One region of the Ensifer sp. KUDG1 genome, then DNA from elsewhere that is predicted to be linked to it. Evidence: riboswitches for the same ligand, from Rfam matches in the RefSeq annotation. Region 1 holds a riboswitch; the other holds the start of a gene.
The links. A riboswitch is a leader RNA that binds a small molecule or an ion and turns the genes downstream of it on or off. The one in region 1 is predicted to bind thiamine pyrophosphate.
Positions count from the first base shown of each region.

Region 2: linked by a shared signal. The riboswitch ahead of thiD (bifunctional hydroxymethylpyrimidine kinase/phosphomethylpyrimidine kinase) and the one ahead of thiB (thiamine ABC transporter substrate binding subunit) in region 1 are both predicted to bind thiamine pyrophosphate.

Region 1 is NZ_JBNDIG010000009.1:79,485-86,903, forward strand. Features, by position in the region: gene thiP (thiamine/thiamine pyrophosphate ABC transporter permease ThiP) at 1-829, opposite strand, end outside; gene thiB (thiamine ABC transporter substrate binding subunit) at 837-1,865, opposite strand; TPP riboswitch at 1,917-2,035, opposite strand; gene M2267_RS21475 (GNAT family N-acetyltransferase) at 2,169-2,654, shown strand; gene M2267_RS21480 (thiamine diphosphokinase) at 2,739-3,389, shown strand; gene M2267_RS21485 (ABC-F family ATP-binding cassette domain-containing protein) at 3,393-5,219, shown strand; gene M2267_RS21490 (MarR family winged helix-turn-helix transcriptional regulator) at 5,379-5,882, shown strand; gene M2267_RS21495 (multidrug effflux MFS transporter) at 5,879-7,111, shown strand; gene M2267_RS21500 (argininosuccinate synthase) at 7,214-7,419, opposite strand, start outside.
Region 2 is NZ_JBNDIG010000010.1:11,418-18,836, forward strand. Features, by position in the region: gene M2267_RS22730 (glycosyltransferase) at 1-263, shown strand, start outside; partial or broken gene M2267_RS22735 (LysR family transcriptional regulator) at 1,411-1,822, shown strand; partial or broken gene M2267_RS22740 (IS110 family transposase) at 1,845-2,081, shown strand; TPP riboswitch at 2,414-2,517, shown strand; gene thiD (bifunctional hydroxymethylpyrimidine kinase/phosphomethylpyrimidine kinase) at 2,635-3,465, shown strand; gene M2267_RS22750 (glycosyltransferase family 4 protein) at 3,537-4,838, opposite strand; gene M2267_RS22755 (hypothetical protein) at 4,835-7,054, opposite strand; gene M2267_RS22760 (hypothetical protein) at 7,065-7,419, opposite strand, start outside.

The DNA.
Region 1 (7,419 bases):
GCACGGTGCGGCCACCGGTCATGCCCTCTTCCGGCCCGGTCGCCAGATGACGAAGCAGGAACAGCAGCAGGCCGGTCATGGCGATCTGCAGGGCCGATAGCGCGATCGCGCGGGGCGGATCGAAATCGAAGCGCAGCGCCTGGTAGATTGCCACTTCGATTGTGCTGGCCGCAGGCCCGCCGCCGAGCGTCAACACGAGGGTGAAGCTGGTGGCGCAGAGCATGAAGACAAGGCCGGCGGCACCTGGAAGGAGGCCGCGCAGGACGGGCCATTCGATGAAGCGGAAGAGTGCGCGCGACGGCATGCCGAGATTGGCGGCGCTGCGCCAGTATTCGGCGGGGATGCGCTCGAGCCCGGCCAGGAACAGGCGTGCCGCAAGCGGCATGTTGAAGAAGACGTGGGCGAGCAGGATGCCGAACAGGCCGTAGATGCTGACGGGCTGCGCGAGGCCGAGCCAGCGCAGGCCGGAATTGAGGAATCCCTGGCGCCCCCAGATCTCGATCAGCCCGAGTGCGCCGACGAGAACGGGCAGGCCGAGCGGCAGCGCCATCAGGCGCAAGAGCCAGATGCGGCCGGGAAACTGCGGCCGCCGCGCCAGCGCCTGGGCGACGGGGATGGCAAAGAGCACCGACAGCAGCGTCGAGAGTGTCGCCTGCAGCAGGGTGAAGCGGGTGACGCGCCAGATATAGGCGTCGAACAGCGCGTCATCGCTGGCGCCGCCCGTCTGGCTCAGCAAGGCGACGATCGCCAGGCCGACGAAAAGGACGAAGGCGCCGAGGCAGGCTGCCCCGGCGACCACTGTCATGCGATTTTCGCGCAGTGCGAACAATCCGGCCTCAGTTCTTGCTCATGGCGGCGAGCCATTCGTCGATCCAGGCCTTGCGGTTCTTGGCGACCTCCTCCGAGGGCAGGAGGAAGGTGTTATCCGGCTTGACCAGCTTGTTGAAGGCGTCCGGCAGCGGCTCCTTGGTTGCTGCGACCGGCATCATCCAGTTGGTCGTCGGGATGATCGACTGGAACTCCGGACCGGTCATGAAGGCGAGGAACTGCTTTGCCAGTTCCGGCTCCTTGGCGTTCTTGGTCATGCCGGCGACTTCGATCTGGATGTAGTGCCCTTCGGAAAAGGCAGCCGCCTGATAGCGCTCGGTATTTTCCGCGACCATGTGGTAGGCCGGCGACGTGGTGTAGGACAGCACCATCGGCGCCTCACCCTTGGTGAAGAGGCCATAGGCTTCCGACCAGCCGGGGGTGACGGTCAGAACGCGGTCCTTCAGCTTCGCCCAGGCGGCACCCGCCTCATCGCCATAGACGGCCTTGACCCAGAGGAGCAGACCGAGGCCCGGCGTCGACGTGCGCGGATCCTCGATGACGATCTTCTGCGACGGGTCGCCTTCGACCAGTTCCTTCAGGCTTTTCGGCGGCGTCTTCAGCGTCTCGGTGTCGTAGACGACGGCGAAGTGGCCGTAGTCATAGGGCAGGAACGTGTCGTCGGAGAAGTTGCCGGGCACGGTGACGCCGGTTGCCTCGATGCCGTGCGGCGCGAAGAAGCCCGTTTCCTTGGCTTCCGCAACCAGATTGGTATCGAGGCCGAGCACGATGTCGGCCTTGGAAGCCTCGCCTTCGAGCTTCAGGCGGGTGAGAAGCTCGACGCCGTCGGCGACGCCGACATAGTTGACCTTGCACTCGCAGGTCTTCTCGAACGCTTCCGCAACCTTGGCGCCTGGTCCCCATTCGGTGATGAAGCTCTCATAGGTATAGACCGTCAGCGTCTTGTCGGCGGCGATCGCGACGCCGGAAAAAACGAGGCTTGCGGTGGCCGCAAGGGCTAGCCGGCTAAAGAGTTTGAGTTGCGATGAATTGGACATGGCGAGGACCTCTCTCCCAAAGTTCGTTGTTACATGGGAAAAGGGCGTATCGATCCGATCGCGTCTAATCCCTCCGCCGGTATGAGCCGGATCAGGTTCCGCGGGTTGGCGTTTTGACGCCTCTCAGCCTCCGGCCGCTGTGCGGTCGGGAGGCACCCCGTTAGAGCGGCAAGAGATTTACCGCTGCCAAGGCCCCAAGGCAAGCGATGTTTGCGGGGAAGCAAAGGCGCCTGGCCGGCACGACGGCGCGTGTTTGCGTAAGCCGCCAACTGCGCTACACAACGGCAGCGAGGAGGAAATGTCATGCCCGATATGCTCGTTCGACTTTATGCCCTGCCGGCTGAGCCTCAGTCGAAGCTTGGTCCTGGCGTCAGCATTCGCCGCGCCATGGCGCCGGAGCGCCGCCTTGTCGTGTCCTGGATCGAAAAGACCTTTGGCGCCGGATGGGCGGGCGAGGCGGAAGCCGCCTTTTCCTCGACCCCGACGCGTATGCATGTCGCAGTCCATGAGGAAAAGATTGTCGGCTTTTCCTGCCACGACGTGACGGCGCTCGGCTTCTTTGGTCCGACCGGTGTCGACGAAAGCATGCGCGGGCAGGGCATCGGCGAGGCGCTGCTGCTTGCAAGCCTGACGGCCATGCGCGAGGCCGGCTACGGCTACGCGATTATCGGCGGTGTCGGGCCGGCGAAGTTCTACGAGCGGGTGGCCGGGGCCGTCGAGATCCCGGATTCGACCCCCGGCATTTATGCCGGCATGCTGTTCCCCGATCCGGTGCCCGAGGGGCATTGACGGTCTGACCAAAATCTTAAGAACCGGTCGCCCGACGGTTTTCTTCGTTTTCCTTCGGCGGTCCTTTGCGCTATGGGCTTTGCCATGGCTCGATCGACCTTCACCATTCTGCTTGGCGGCGCCCTTTCGCTGACCGACCGGTTGGCTCACCAGCTGGCCGCAAGTCGCTTCATCGCGGCTGATGGCGGCATGCGCCATGCGCGGCTGCTCGGCATCGTGCCCGATGTCTGGGTCGGTGATTTCGACTCGACCGAGGAAGCCCTTCTTGCGGACTACGCCTCCGTCCCGCGCGAGCCCTATCCGGCGGCAAAGGCCGCGACGGACGGTGAGATCGCGGTCGAGGCGGCGCTGTCGCGTGGCGCCGATCGCCTGATCTTCGCCGGCGCGCTCGGCGGCACCCGCAGTGATCATGCGTTCATGCATCTGCTTCATGCCGTCGCCCTTGCCGAGCGCGGGCTTTCGGTGTTGATGACGTCGGGCGAGGAGGAGGCCTATCCGCTGCTGGCCGGCTCGCTCGAAGTCGACCTGCCCAAGGGCTGCCTCTTCTCGGTCCTCGGGTTGACCGAGCTGACCGGTCTTTCGATCGTCAATGCGCGTTATCCGCTCGACGATTTCACCCTGCCGTTCGGCTCGTCCCGAACCGTTTCCAACGTTGCGGAGGGTCACCTTCGCTTCACTCTCAAGAGCGGCCGCGCCCTCGTGCTTGCCCGCCCCTATGACCTTTCCGGAGCCTGAGCCTTGGCGCCTCCCATTCTGAAACTCGACGATATCTTCCTCACCTTTGGCGGCACGCCGCTGCTTGCCGGCGCCAATTTTCAAGTGGAGCCGGGCGACAAGATCTGCCTGGTCGGCCGCAACGGCTCGGGCAAATCGACGCTGATGAAGATCGCCGCGGGCCTTGCAGAGGCGCAGTCGGGCGAAGTGTTCCGCCATCCCTCGGCAACCATCCGCTATCTGCATCAGGCGCCGGATTTCGACGGCTACGACACGGTGCAGGCCTATGCCGAGGCGGGTCTCGGCCCGAGCGACGATCCCTATCGCGTCGCCTATCTGCTGCAGCATCTGGGTCTGACCGGCGAAGAGGATCCCAAGCGCCTTTCTGGCGGCGAAGCGCGTCGCGCAGCACTCGCGCGCGTCATGGCGCCGGAGCCGGACATCCTTTTGCTCGACGAGCCGACCAACCATCTCGACCTGCCGACGATCGAATGGCTGGAAGACGAACTGATCCGCAGCCGCTCGGCGCTGGTGCTGATCTCGCACGACCGGCGCTTCCTGGAAAAGGTCTCGACCGCCACCGTCTGGCTCGACCGTGGTCAGTCCCGTCGCCTCGACCGTGGCTTTGCCCATTTCGAGGCCTGGCGCGACGAGGTGCTGGAGGCCGAGGAGCTGGAGCAGCACAAGCTCGGCAAGGCGATCGAGCGCGAGGAACATTGGCTGCGTTACGGTGTGACCGCGCGGCGCAAGCGCAACATGCGCCGCCTCGGCGAGCTGCAGACCATGCGGGCGACCTATCGCGGCCACAAGGGGCCGCAGGGCACCGTGCAGGCGACGGCCGCCGACGCCAAGGAATCCGGCAAGCTGGTGATCGAGGCCGAGAAGATCACCAAGGCCTATGGCGAGCGCACCATCGTCGCGCCGTTCTCGATCCGCGTGCACCGCGGCGACCGCATCGGTCTCGTCGGCCCGAACGGCGCCGGCAAGACGACGCTCCTGAAGATCCTGACCGGGCAGATCGAGCCGGACACAGGCACGGTCAAGCTCGGCACCAATCTGGAAATCGCGACGCTCGACCAGAAGCGCGAAGACCTCAATCTCGACGATACGCTGGCGCACTACCTGACGGACGGGCGCGGCGACAACCTGCTGGTCAATGGCGAGCAGCGCCACGTTACCGGCTACATGAAGGACTTCCTGTTCCAGCCGGAGCAGGCGCGCACCCCGATCCGTGAGTTGTCGGGCGGCGAGCGCGCAAGGCTAATGCTGGCGCGCATTCTGGCGCGGGCGACGAACCTTCTCATTCTCGACGAACCGACCAACGATCTCGACATCGAGACGCTCGACCTGCTGCAGGAGATCGTCGCCGGTTTTGCCGGAACCGTGATCCTCGTCAGCCACGACCGCGACTTCCTCGACCGCACCGTCACCTCGACGATTGCGCCAGCCAATCCGGAGGCGCCGGATGGGCGCTGGATCGAGTATGCCGGCGGCTATTCCGACATGATGGCGCAGCGCAAGGGCGCGATCGAGGAGAAGCGCAAAGCCGAGAAGGCGGAAAAGGCCAAGGCCGATGCCGCCGTGCCTGCCGCCGAAGCGCCGAAGGCTGCCAAGGGCAAGCTTTCCTACAAGCAGAAATTCGCGCTCGAAAACCTGCCGAAGGAGATCGCCAAGGCGGAGGCCGAGGCTGCCAAGCGCGAAGAAAAGATGGCGGATCCCAAGCTCTTCACAAAAGATCCAAATGCTTTTGCGAAACTGGCACAGGAACTGGAAAAGCTGCGTGCCGACCTCGCTCGCATGGAAGAGGAATGGCTGGAGCTCGAGATGCTGCGCGAGGAGCTCGAGGGCTGAGGCGCAACCACGACGGCTCCATGCGTGAATGCGAAGGTAATACGTTGAATCCTTGCGGGTTTTACCGTTAAACTGGTAAGGGAAAGATGGCTTGCCGCGTTGAACGTTATCAGATGCTATGATAAGTAAAACTTATTATATCACCTGTGAACGATCATGATGCCCTTCAAGCTAGAATCCGAAACCATTGGAATGCTTTTGACCGATGTCTCGCGCCTCTTGCGCGGGGCCTTCGACCGCAAGGTCAATGCCATGGACCTGGGCATCACGCCCGGCGAGGCGCGCACGCTGATCCAGGCGGCGCTTACCGAGGGCATCAAACAGGCCGAAATCGCAACGCGCATGGGCATTGAGCCGATGACGCTGTCGGCCTATCTCGACCGGCTGGAGACGAACGGGCTCGTCGCCCGTGTTCCCGATCCGGCGGATCGTCGCGCCAAGAATGTCATCATCACCGAAAAGGCGGGTCCGCTGCTCAACGAGCTGATGACCGGGCTTCGCGAAATGATGGATGCCTATACCGAGGGGCTGGATGCGGAAGCGCGCGCGCTTCTCTGTTCCAACCTGCGCATCCTGCGTGACAATCTGCGTCAGCTCGATCCGTGCCTTGCGGGCAAGGATACAGCGGAGAAGGCCGAGGTTCGGGTCGGAGCCTCGCAATGACGCGTCGCATGAGCGAGCGGCGCACAAGCATCATCGGCGCCTTCCTGGTGGCGCTCGGCCCCGTTTCCATGGCGCTCTATACGCCGGCGATGCCCGAACTGGTGCGTGCCTTCTCCTCAAGCGAAGCGGCGATCAAGATGACGCTGTCGCTCTATTTCGCCGGTTTTGCCTTTGCCCAGCTTGTCTCCGGCACGCTTTCCGACGTCATCGGCCGCCGGCGCGCGACGCTGATCTTCATGGCCATCTACCTCGTCGGCAGCCTGATGGCGGCCTTCGCGCCTTCCGTCGCGGTGCTTTTGGCCGGCCGCCTGGTGCAAGGCATCGGCGCCTCCGTCGGGATGACCGTGGCGCGTGCGATCGTGCGCGACCAGTTCACCGGGACTGAAGCCGCACGCATCATGAACATGATTGGCATGATGCTGGCCCTCGGACCCGCCGTGTCACCGACGCTTGGCGGCCTGGCGCTCGGTCTCTTCGGGTGGCAGTCGATCTTCTTCCTGATGGTCGGCTTTGCCGCCATGGCCTGTCTCACCGTGCAGTTTTTCATGGCCGAGACCGCGACCCCGGATCCGGCCAAGGGCCACCTGAAGCCCATCCTTGCGGCCTATCGGCGGTTGGTGAGCGACAGCCGCTTCATCTCCTCGACACTTGTGATCGGCGGAGCGGTCGGCGCACTTTATGCCTGGGCGACCATGCTGCCTTTTGTGCTGATCAACGAAGTCGGCCTGACGCCCACCGAATTCGGCGTTGGGATGCTGATGCAGTCGGGCCTGTTCTTTTCGGGAACTGTGGTGGTGCGGCTCTTGATGCGGCGCTTCACGCCGCAGGCGCTGGTGCCCGCCGGCCTCGTCTTCATCGGGGCTGCCAGCCTGGCGCTTGCCTATACCATGCACGCGCTTCCACCGAGCTTCCTGTCCGTCATGCTGCCCATAGGCATCTATGCGTTCGGTATCGCCTTCGTCATGCCCTACATGATGACCGCCGCAATGGCGCCTTTTCCCGATATCGCTGGTACGGCATCGGCTGTCATGGGCTTCGTGCAGATGGGCTCAGGCCTGCTCGGCGGTGCGATTGCCGCTGCCGTCGGCGTGCCGGTGCTGGCGCTCGGCGCGATCATCCCCAGCTTCGGCCTCGTCTGTATCCTCAGCTATGTCTGGTATCGCCGGACGGTGCGGTTACGGCCGCTGGCTGCTGCGGCGGGTGCGTCGCTTTCCGAGCCGGCGGAGTAGCACGCTAGCCGGGTGCCGGGCGGTAACTCTCCTCCCCACCATTCACGCACAAAAAAGCCGCGGCAGAGCGCTCCGCCGCGGCTCTGTTTCAACAGTCAGGGCTTAGCGGTTGCGCGCGGCTAGCGTGCGCAGGCGCAGCGCGTTGAGCTTGATGAAGCCGGCGGCGTCCTTTTGGTCGTAGGCGCCCTGGTCGTCCTCGAAGGTGACCAGCTTGTCGGAGTAGAGCGACTTGTCGCTCTCGCGGCCGATGACCATGACGTTGCCCTTGTAGAGCTTGAGCGTCACTTCGCCTTCAACATGCTCCTGGC
Region 2 (7,419 bases), on a different contig from region 1:
CGCGCACGGAAACTGCGACCTATCAAGCCCAGTCGCGAATAGCGGAAGACGGCTGGGCAACGTCGGATATCGAAATAGAAGCGTGCCGAAAGAAAATTGATTCTTTGGATAATCGCCTTAACGAAGCGTTACACGAATCCAGGTGTCTGGCGGCCGAAGTCGAACGGTTGGCAGGCGAACTTAGGCGAATTCGGGCATCTACTGCTTGGCGCGTGCACGAAACAATTGAGCGACTCCGATGGGGGCGCACCAAAGCGTCCTAATCGGCCTCAGCAGCGGGCGTCGGGACTCACGACTTCCAATCCAAGATAATTCGTAGATGTGTTCCGGCGTGCAAATTAGGTTCTGACGCAGTTTTGGTGGTGATAGATTTTATCCCGTTCCGATGACTTGGGCTTGGGGCAGGTGAATCTTTGCGCGAGATAAACCTGGCGTTTAACAAGTTTGAGCTTGGTGACCTGCCTCTCCGTCAGGTCGTTTGACCGTGGTGAAGTAATTGCGGCGCTGACGGTCTGCACGATTTTTTGCGCCGCCGTGGCGAATGAGCCGATCAAATCCCCAGCCTCAACGAGCAGCGGAGCGGGTCGTCGCGACGGGTGGTCATAAGACGCACTTTGGACTTGGCCGAGGGCGCTCGCTTCAAGGTGCTGCCGTCGACCTTTCTGCTTTTTCGACTGCGTGCGGCCCACTCGGTAATGCCTCGAAGGCATCCGCAAGCGAGCGCGGGTAGAGTTGTTGCGGGAAGCGTTCGACGCGCATGGCAGCGTCCCGGTGGTGGCGGGACGCCATGGCTGGATCAACAAACGCGCAACAGCCCTCCGTCTGACTGCGGGAATTGCCCCCTACCTCTCTTAGTAGCATTGTCGAGTGTGCCTGCGGCAAAAACACGGGGCGTGTCTGCCTGAGAGCAAATTCAGGGCAACTTGCTCCCGAAATTACTCGTATCGCATAAAGTTTGGGACGGGTATTTGCGGAAACTGGCGCCTCGGCGAATGTCCGACCCACGGAATTTCTCTTTTTTTCCAAACACGTACATTGTCCCTTTTGCTGCCGCTCGCCGCCCGCTTGTGAGCGGCTCTATAGCAGTTGTGCCTTCCGGAACTTTCCCAAAGAGTTCGCCTATTTCGCATTCCATAGCTTGAGCGAACTTCTTGAAGTGTAACAATGGTGGGGTTTTTGGTACCGCGCTCTAGGTGGCCGGCATACGAGCGCTCAATACCTGCAGCCAGCACCAGATCATCTTGCAATATCTGTCGCGCAACCCGCAATCGTCGAAGATTCAGAGCGCCCAGCTGCCGTACGTCCATGGCTGCAAAACAGCATTTGACAATTTATGGAACCACGTATTTTAGGACCATGAAAGCGTCCGTTGCGTGTGGCGTCGCGGCTGCACGTTCACAGGAGGTTGCGATGGAACTTCGCCACCTCTCGTTCTTCGTTGCCGTCGCCGAGGAGCTGCACTTCAATCGGGTAAGCAGTCCGTTTGCACATCGCCCAGCCAGCGCTGAGCTCACATATCCAGGCCCTGGAGAAGGAATTGGGAGTCCGGCAGCTTGAGCGGTCGACAAGGAGGGGCGAGTTAACGCGGGCAGGGGAGGCGTTCTACGATAGGGCGATGCGGATCATCGGCGATATCGGCTTATCGATGCATGTGGCGCGATTTGCTGCCGGTAAGGCGGCCCGCACAATCAAGATCGGGACCGTCTATCCGGCGACGATCGGCGTGCTGCCAGCGTTTCGTGCCCGCATCGGCGGGAAGTTCCCCGACGTGGCGCTGCATATGAAGAGCGGCTCGACCGGTGGCATCATCCGTTCAATCGAGCGGCGCGGATCAATCGCGAGCAGGGCGTCCGAAAGCGGGCAATCCGCGGCTGCGAACGGCGATGGTCGAGCTCGCCTGGTTATGGCTGCGCTACCAGCCGGGCTCCAGCCTGTCCTGCTGGTTTAAGGAGCGCGTCACACAGAATGGCGGGCGATTCAAAAAGACGATGATCGTGGTGCTCGCTCGCAAACTGCTGGTCGCCTTACGGAAGTATGTGAATGGTGGCGTCGTCATCGATGGGGCAATATTGAAAACCGCAATGACGGCAATGCCACACCCCAAACGATCGGCGATGAGGACTGAGCCGCACTTTCGTGCAGCGCACGATGTATCCGGCCATTATGTACCCCGGAATTCTCTGATTCCTGAGATGCATACGTGTGCGTCCCGCTTGCCTTGTCGGATGAAAAACGTAATGTCAGCGTGTCTGTGAAGTCGAACGCTCAGACGAAAGGTCCCTTGCGCTCTAACGGCAATAGGGGCCTTTTTTTGTCCTTGTGAAAGCTTGGATTTCTCGCGAATTGCATCGAATCACGCATGCGAGCTCCAAACTCCGGCCATTGACATCCCCGATCATCCGCCCCTAGCATCCCTCCTGCCGAGGGGCGCACTGTCACGGTGCTGAGATGGCGGTGAGCCAGACCCTTGAACCTGATCCGGATCATACCGGCGTAGGAACGGCGAGGGCCCTTCTGCTCACCAGCCGTCTTTGCGCTTGCCGACCGGATCTCCGTCCATTTCCGGGAGGTCGCTTTGCTCGTGTCCGTTTTTGACTCAAACCGAAAAGGCTCAAGCCTCTTGCAGGTGGGGCTATGACCGCGATTGCCGTAACCATCGCAGGGTCGGATTCTGGCGGCGGGGCCGGCATCCAGGCGGATCTGAAGGCGTTCTCTGCGCTCGGCGTTTATGGCGCCAGCGTGATCACGGCGGTCACGGCGCAAAATACCCGCGGGGTATCTGCGGTGGAGGATATCTCCCCGACCGTCGTTGCGGCTCAGATCGACGCGGTGTTTTCCGATCTTGCCGTCGGTGCGGTGAAGATCGGAATGGTATCTCGCCGGGAGACGATCGGGGTGATTGCGGCCGGTCTAAAACGCTATGGCCGGTTGGCTGTCATCGACCCGGTGATGGTGGCGACCTCGGGCGACCATCTGATGCGCTCGGATGCGGTCGCGACGCTCAAAGAGGAGTTACTGCCGCTGGCGCTTGTGCTGACGCCGAACCTGCCCGAGGCGGCGCTGTTGACCGGACGCCCAATCGCCGAAACCGAAGCCGAGGTCGCGCGTCAGGCAGAGATCCTTCTGAAGCTCGGTGCGCGTTCAGTGCTGATGAAGGGCGGTCATGCCAAGGGCAAGGACGCGATCGATATTTTCTATAGCGGGGAGGGTGTCCTCATCCTGTCGCGGCCACGGATCGAAACCAGCAATGATCATGGCACCGGGTGCACTCTCTCGGCAGCAATCGCCTCGGGGCTTGCCAAGGGTATGCCGATTGACGATGCGGTTGTGGCAGCCAAGGCCTACTTGCATGCCGCGTTGGTGGCGGCCGATGGCCTGACCATCGGCCAGGGGAATGGGCCGGTTCATCACTTTCATCATTGGTGGGGCAACGACAAGGGTCGGGCGCCGCGGCTTCGAACGTAGCCGAAGCCAAGCAAAGTCCTAGCCGGTTGTCGCGATCAGGCTGAGCAGTGTGGCATGGCTTCGGCCCTACCTCAGGCCACTGCCGCGCTGGGCAGGGACTGCTGCTCGCCCTTGAGCAACTTGCGATAAAGCGCCACATGCTCCCGTGCGCAATCGACATGACTCGTCGGCCGCCGAAGCGTCGCACGCAGATTGTCCCATGCCCGCGGGGCGGCCAAGACGTCGATCAGACGGTCGGCCAGATCCTGGGCGCTGCCGGCGCGGAAGTGATAGCCGTCCAGCCGATCGCGGACCTTTTCCGCCATGCCGCCGATGTCCGAACACAGGATCGGCCGGCCGTGATGCAACGCTTCCTGTATAACGACGGGGGAGTTTTCCCACCAAACAGAGGGCATTATTACCCAGTCAACCGAGCGCATCAGCCGCGGCATGTCCTGGTTCTGGTAGGCGCCGTAGAAGCGGACGCGACGACCGGCGTCCTCGATCAGCTTCGCCACCTTCTCCTGATAGTCCTTCGGCTGACGTTCGAGGTTCCCGCCAAAGATCATCAATGAGGAATCGTCGCCCCAGACGTCGTCGGGCACGCGCGATACCGCGTCGATCAGCACGTGAACGCCCTTGAACGGCGTCATCTGCCCGAAATAGGCAAAGCGGTTACGCCGCGCCGTCGCTGACGGCAGCTCGCGGGCCGGCGCCTTGTCGCCCATCACGATGCCGTTTTCGATGACGAAGATCTTTGCGGCTTCGAGCCCCCACTCGACATAGCGATTGGCGAGAAAGGCGCTCGGCGCGATAAAGGCATCGGCGAGATTGAGCATGCCGCGCACGAACTGCTCGCGGCGAACGAACCTCGATACCGGGATTTCGGGGAAACACGTGTGGCAGCTGATCGGCGAGGCGCCGTTGCAAAGCTGGCCCGAGGGGCGTTTCACCATCTGTCCGTGATTGTGGCAGATCGGCAGATATTCGTGGAACGTCACGACGATGCGCGCCTTGGGCAGGGCATCGCGAACGGCATAGAGCGCTTCCAGGCCGAAGCCGAGAATATGATGGAAGTGAACGACATCAGGCTTGATATCGCCAACGAAGCGCAGGAGGTCGCGGCGGATCGCGTCCGTATCGCCGTTGGAGAGGAAGAAATGGTCGAAGTCTTCGGCGTGGTAGAGCACTTCGTCCATGGCAAGCCGCAGGCTCATCAGCGCGGAGGCGCCATGGCGCGGAACCGGATTGCCGACACGGGCAAGGTAAATCGATTCTACGCCCGACAGGCCGTTCAGCGCCTTGTGAAGACCATGCGAAGCAATTTCCGCCCCGCCAAGCGAATGGGTCGGGTGGCCATGGGAGACCACGAGTACGCGGAGTTTTTCGCTCATGCGCCAGCCTCTTCGAAAAATGTTTTGGCAGTTTCGGAGGCGGGCATCCATCGGCCGCGGAACAGCGTCCGATCGACACGTTCGACGAAGCGCGCGGTGGCGGCGGAACCCTCTCCGGGCACCTCGTCGGATCCCACCATCTGCAGGGAAGGAAGCCAGTAGGCCTCGTATCCCTTTCCGCTGAGGCGAAGAGCGAGGTCGAGGCCCTTCAGCGCTGCACCGAGATAGGTCGGCGACAGGCCTGCGTCCTCCATAAGCGCTTCGCGCGGCAGGATGCAGCAATCGAGCGATGCGGATGCAACCCTGGTCAGCTTCAGACGATTGACGGCGCCGACAGGATAGCCCGCGTAGCGGCTCGATTGCAGATGGTCGGGACGATCCAGCGACGTGCTGCCGGCCCAGCGGATCGAGTGATCCTCATAGGCAAGGGTCGGAGAAATGATACTTCCCGTCTTTGCCTCGTAAGCGGAAACGAGTGCCTGATACCACCCGGCATTGGCTGGCGTCAGCGACGAGGAAAGCAGAACGACCGCGTCGCTGTTCACGCTTTCGGCGGCCGCTTGCGCCAGGTCGCATGCATCGCCGGCGCCTTCGACGGAGATGAGCCGCAGCGGCAAGCGATAGAATTCCGAGAGTTGACGGATGTGGACCGCATGCCTTCGGAACCGCTCGGTCTGCAGCACGAGCGCGATCGGGGCTCGGCGCGTTTGCGGATCAAGCGCGAGCAGCCCCAGGAGCGGTGCGAAATCCGTTTCGGTTTCTCCGGCGACAAGAAGGATGGCGGTACCCTCGGCCTGGTCGAAGAGGCCCATGTCGACAACGGTCTCGATGGTCGGTGCGGTGCTGCGCGCCGCCGTCAGGAAAGGGACGATCTGCCGGTCGATAATATCGGGCAGGGCCCAGCTTGTCGGATCGATCGAGCCAAGCAGCCGTAGGGCGGCGGTGCGTGCGGGCAGCCGGACCGGGAAAAGTGGCATGTAGGCGCGGCGGGCGTCCCTGAGGGTGAGTTCGATGTGAACTGGTCCCTCCGCCTCGCCATTAAGCACCTCGACTCGACTAATAAAGCCATGCGATCGGCGGTGACCGGAAATCGCGCTCTTGAATTCCGGGCGATCGACGAAGGCCTCTTCGACGTCGGACCGCTCGGTTCGGGTCCAGCCTGCGTCTAGCCGTGCCCCGCCGCCCTGTCGGCAAAGTCGCACGGTTTCAACATGGCCTTCCGCGTCCAAGAGCCAGCCCGAAATCAAGAAGGCACCATCCTCACCCTGGTAGAGCGCATCCACGCCAAGGCGGACAGGAACCGGAAGGCTTGAAATCGTTTCGGTGCCATCGTATCCGCTCGCGGCATCGCGCAGGCGAAGCATGACCTGAGGCGAACTCTGGCTCTGGAGCAGCATCGCGCGGATATGGCCGGGTGTCTCGAGCGGACCGGTCACGACCCGGCGTTCGTGGAGCCCGGCATAACGCCAGGCGCCACGGCCGCGATAGAATATGCCCTTGATGTCGCGCGCTCGGGGCAGGTCGTTTGCGGACAGGAGGCCGACGAAGCCAGCCGCGCCGTCAGGGGCGTCGTTGCGCTGGAAAATGGCGACGTTGCAATCGGCCAGAAAGGCGTCGTCGCTCTTGACGATCGCCCGGCAGACGCCGGCAGGCAGGTCGTGCGCCCATCCTTTCAGGGCGATGCTGCCGTCATGCCCCTCGCCAAGGAGCTCGATGTACCCGTCGCTCGCAGCTCCCGTCTTGAGAAGGGGCGTGATGGCTGCGAGCCGTTGATCGGCATGCGGCGGCTTGATCAGCACGTCGACCAGGCGACCGAGCACGTGGACCAGCTGCGGACCGGCAAAATCCTTCAGCATCGCGGTCACTTCAACGATCGAAGCGGCGCGTGGCGCAACCATGTAGCGCTTGCCGTTACCCGCCGTGCCGAAGCGTAGGGTCGTCGGCAGACGATCAGAGCCTTCGAGCGGTAACAACGCGGCAAAGCCATGCGTGGTGGAAGACTGAGGTGCCGCCAGCCGCCAGCCGACGACCGACGCCATCACCTGGTTTGACGAATCTTCATTGATCTCGACCGACAACTGATCGGCCATCGGGCCACCGGTACCGATAAAGAGCAGCAGTGTTTCGTCGATCGGGCAGGCGATAATGCGCCCACTGCGCGCGATGCGGCCAAGCGGTGCGGGGCTTGCGGAAAGGCTGAGTTCCGAACTAGGCATGAGATGTGCCTCAGGTCCGAAGAAAGACGGAAAGGATCGCGCCTGCCGCAAAGCCTGCAAGCACGAATAGCAGCAGAAACGCCGGCTTCAGATCGCCGTTCGAGCGCTGCTTTAATGCGTTGAGGCTCTTTTCCATGCCGGCGATCACACCGTCGAGCCGCATCAAGTGGACGTCGAGATCGGTCAGTCGCTGGGTAATTTCTCCGCGGAGGTTCGCGACATCGTCGCTGATTGCTGCAAGCCCGGGGTTTTCGGCTTCATCGCCGTCGTCAACTTTCGACCGCTGCGCGGAACGTTGCGAGACCTGCAATTGCCGTTGCGCTGCCATCAATACGTCGAGCTTGTCGAGCACTTTTGCAAGCGGT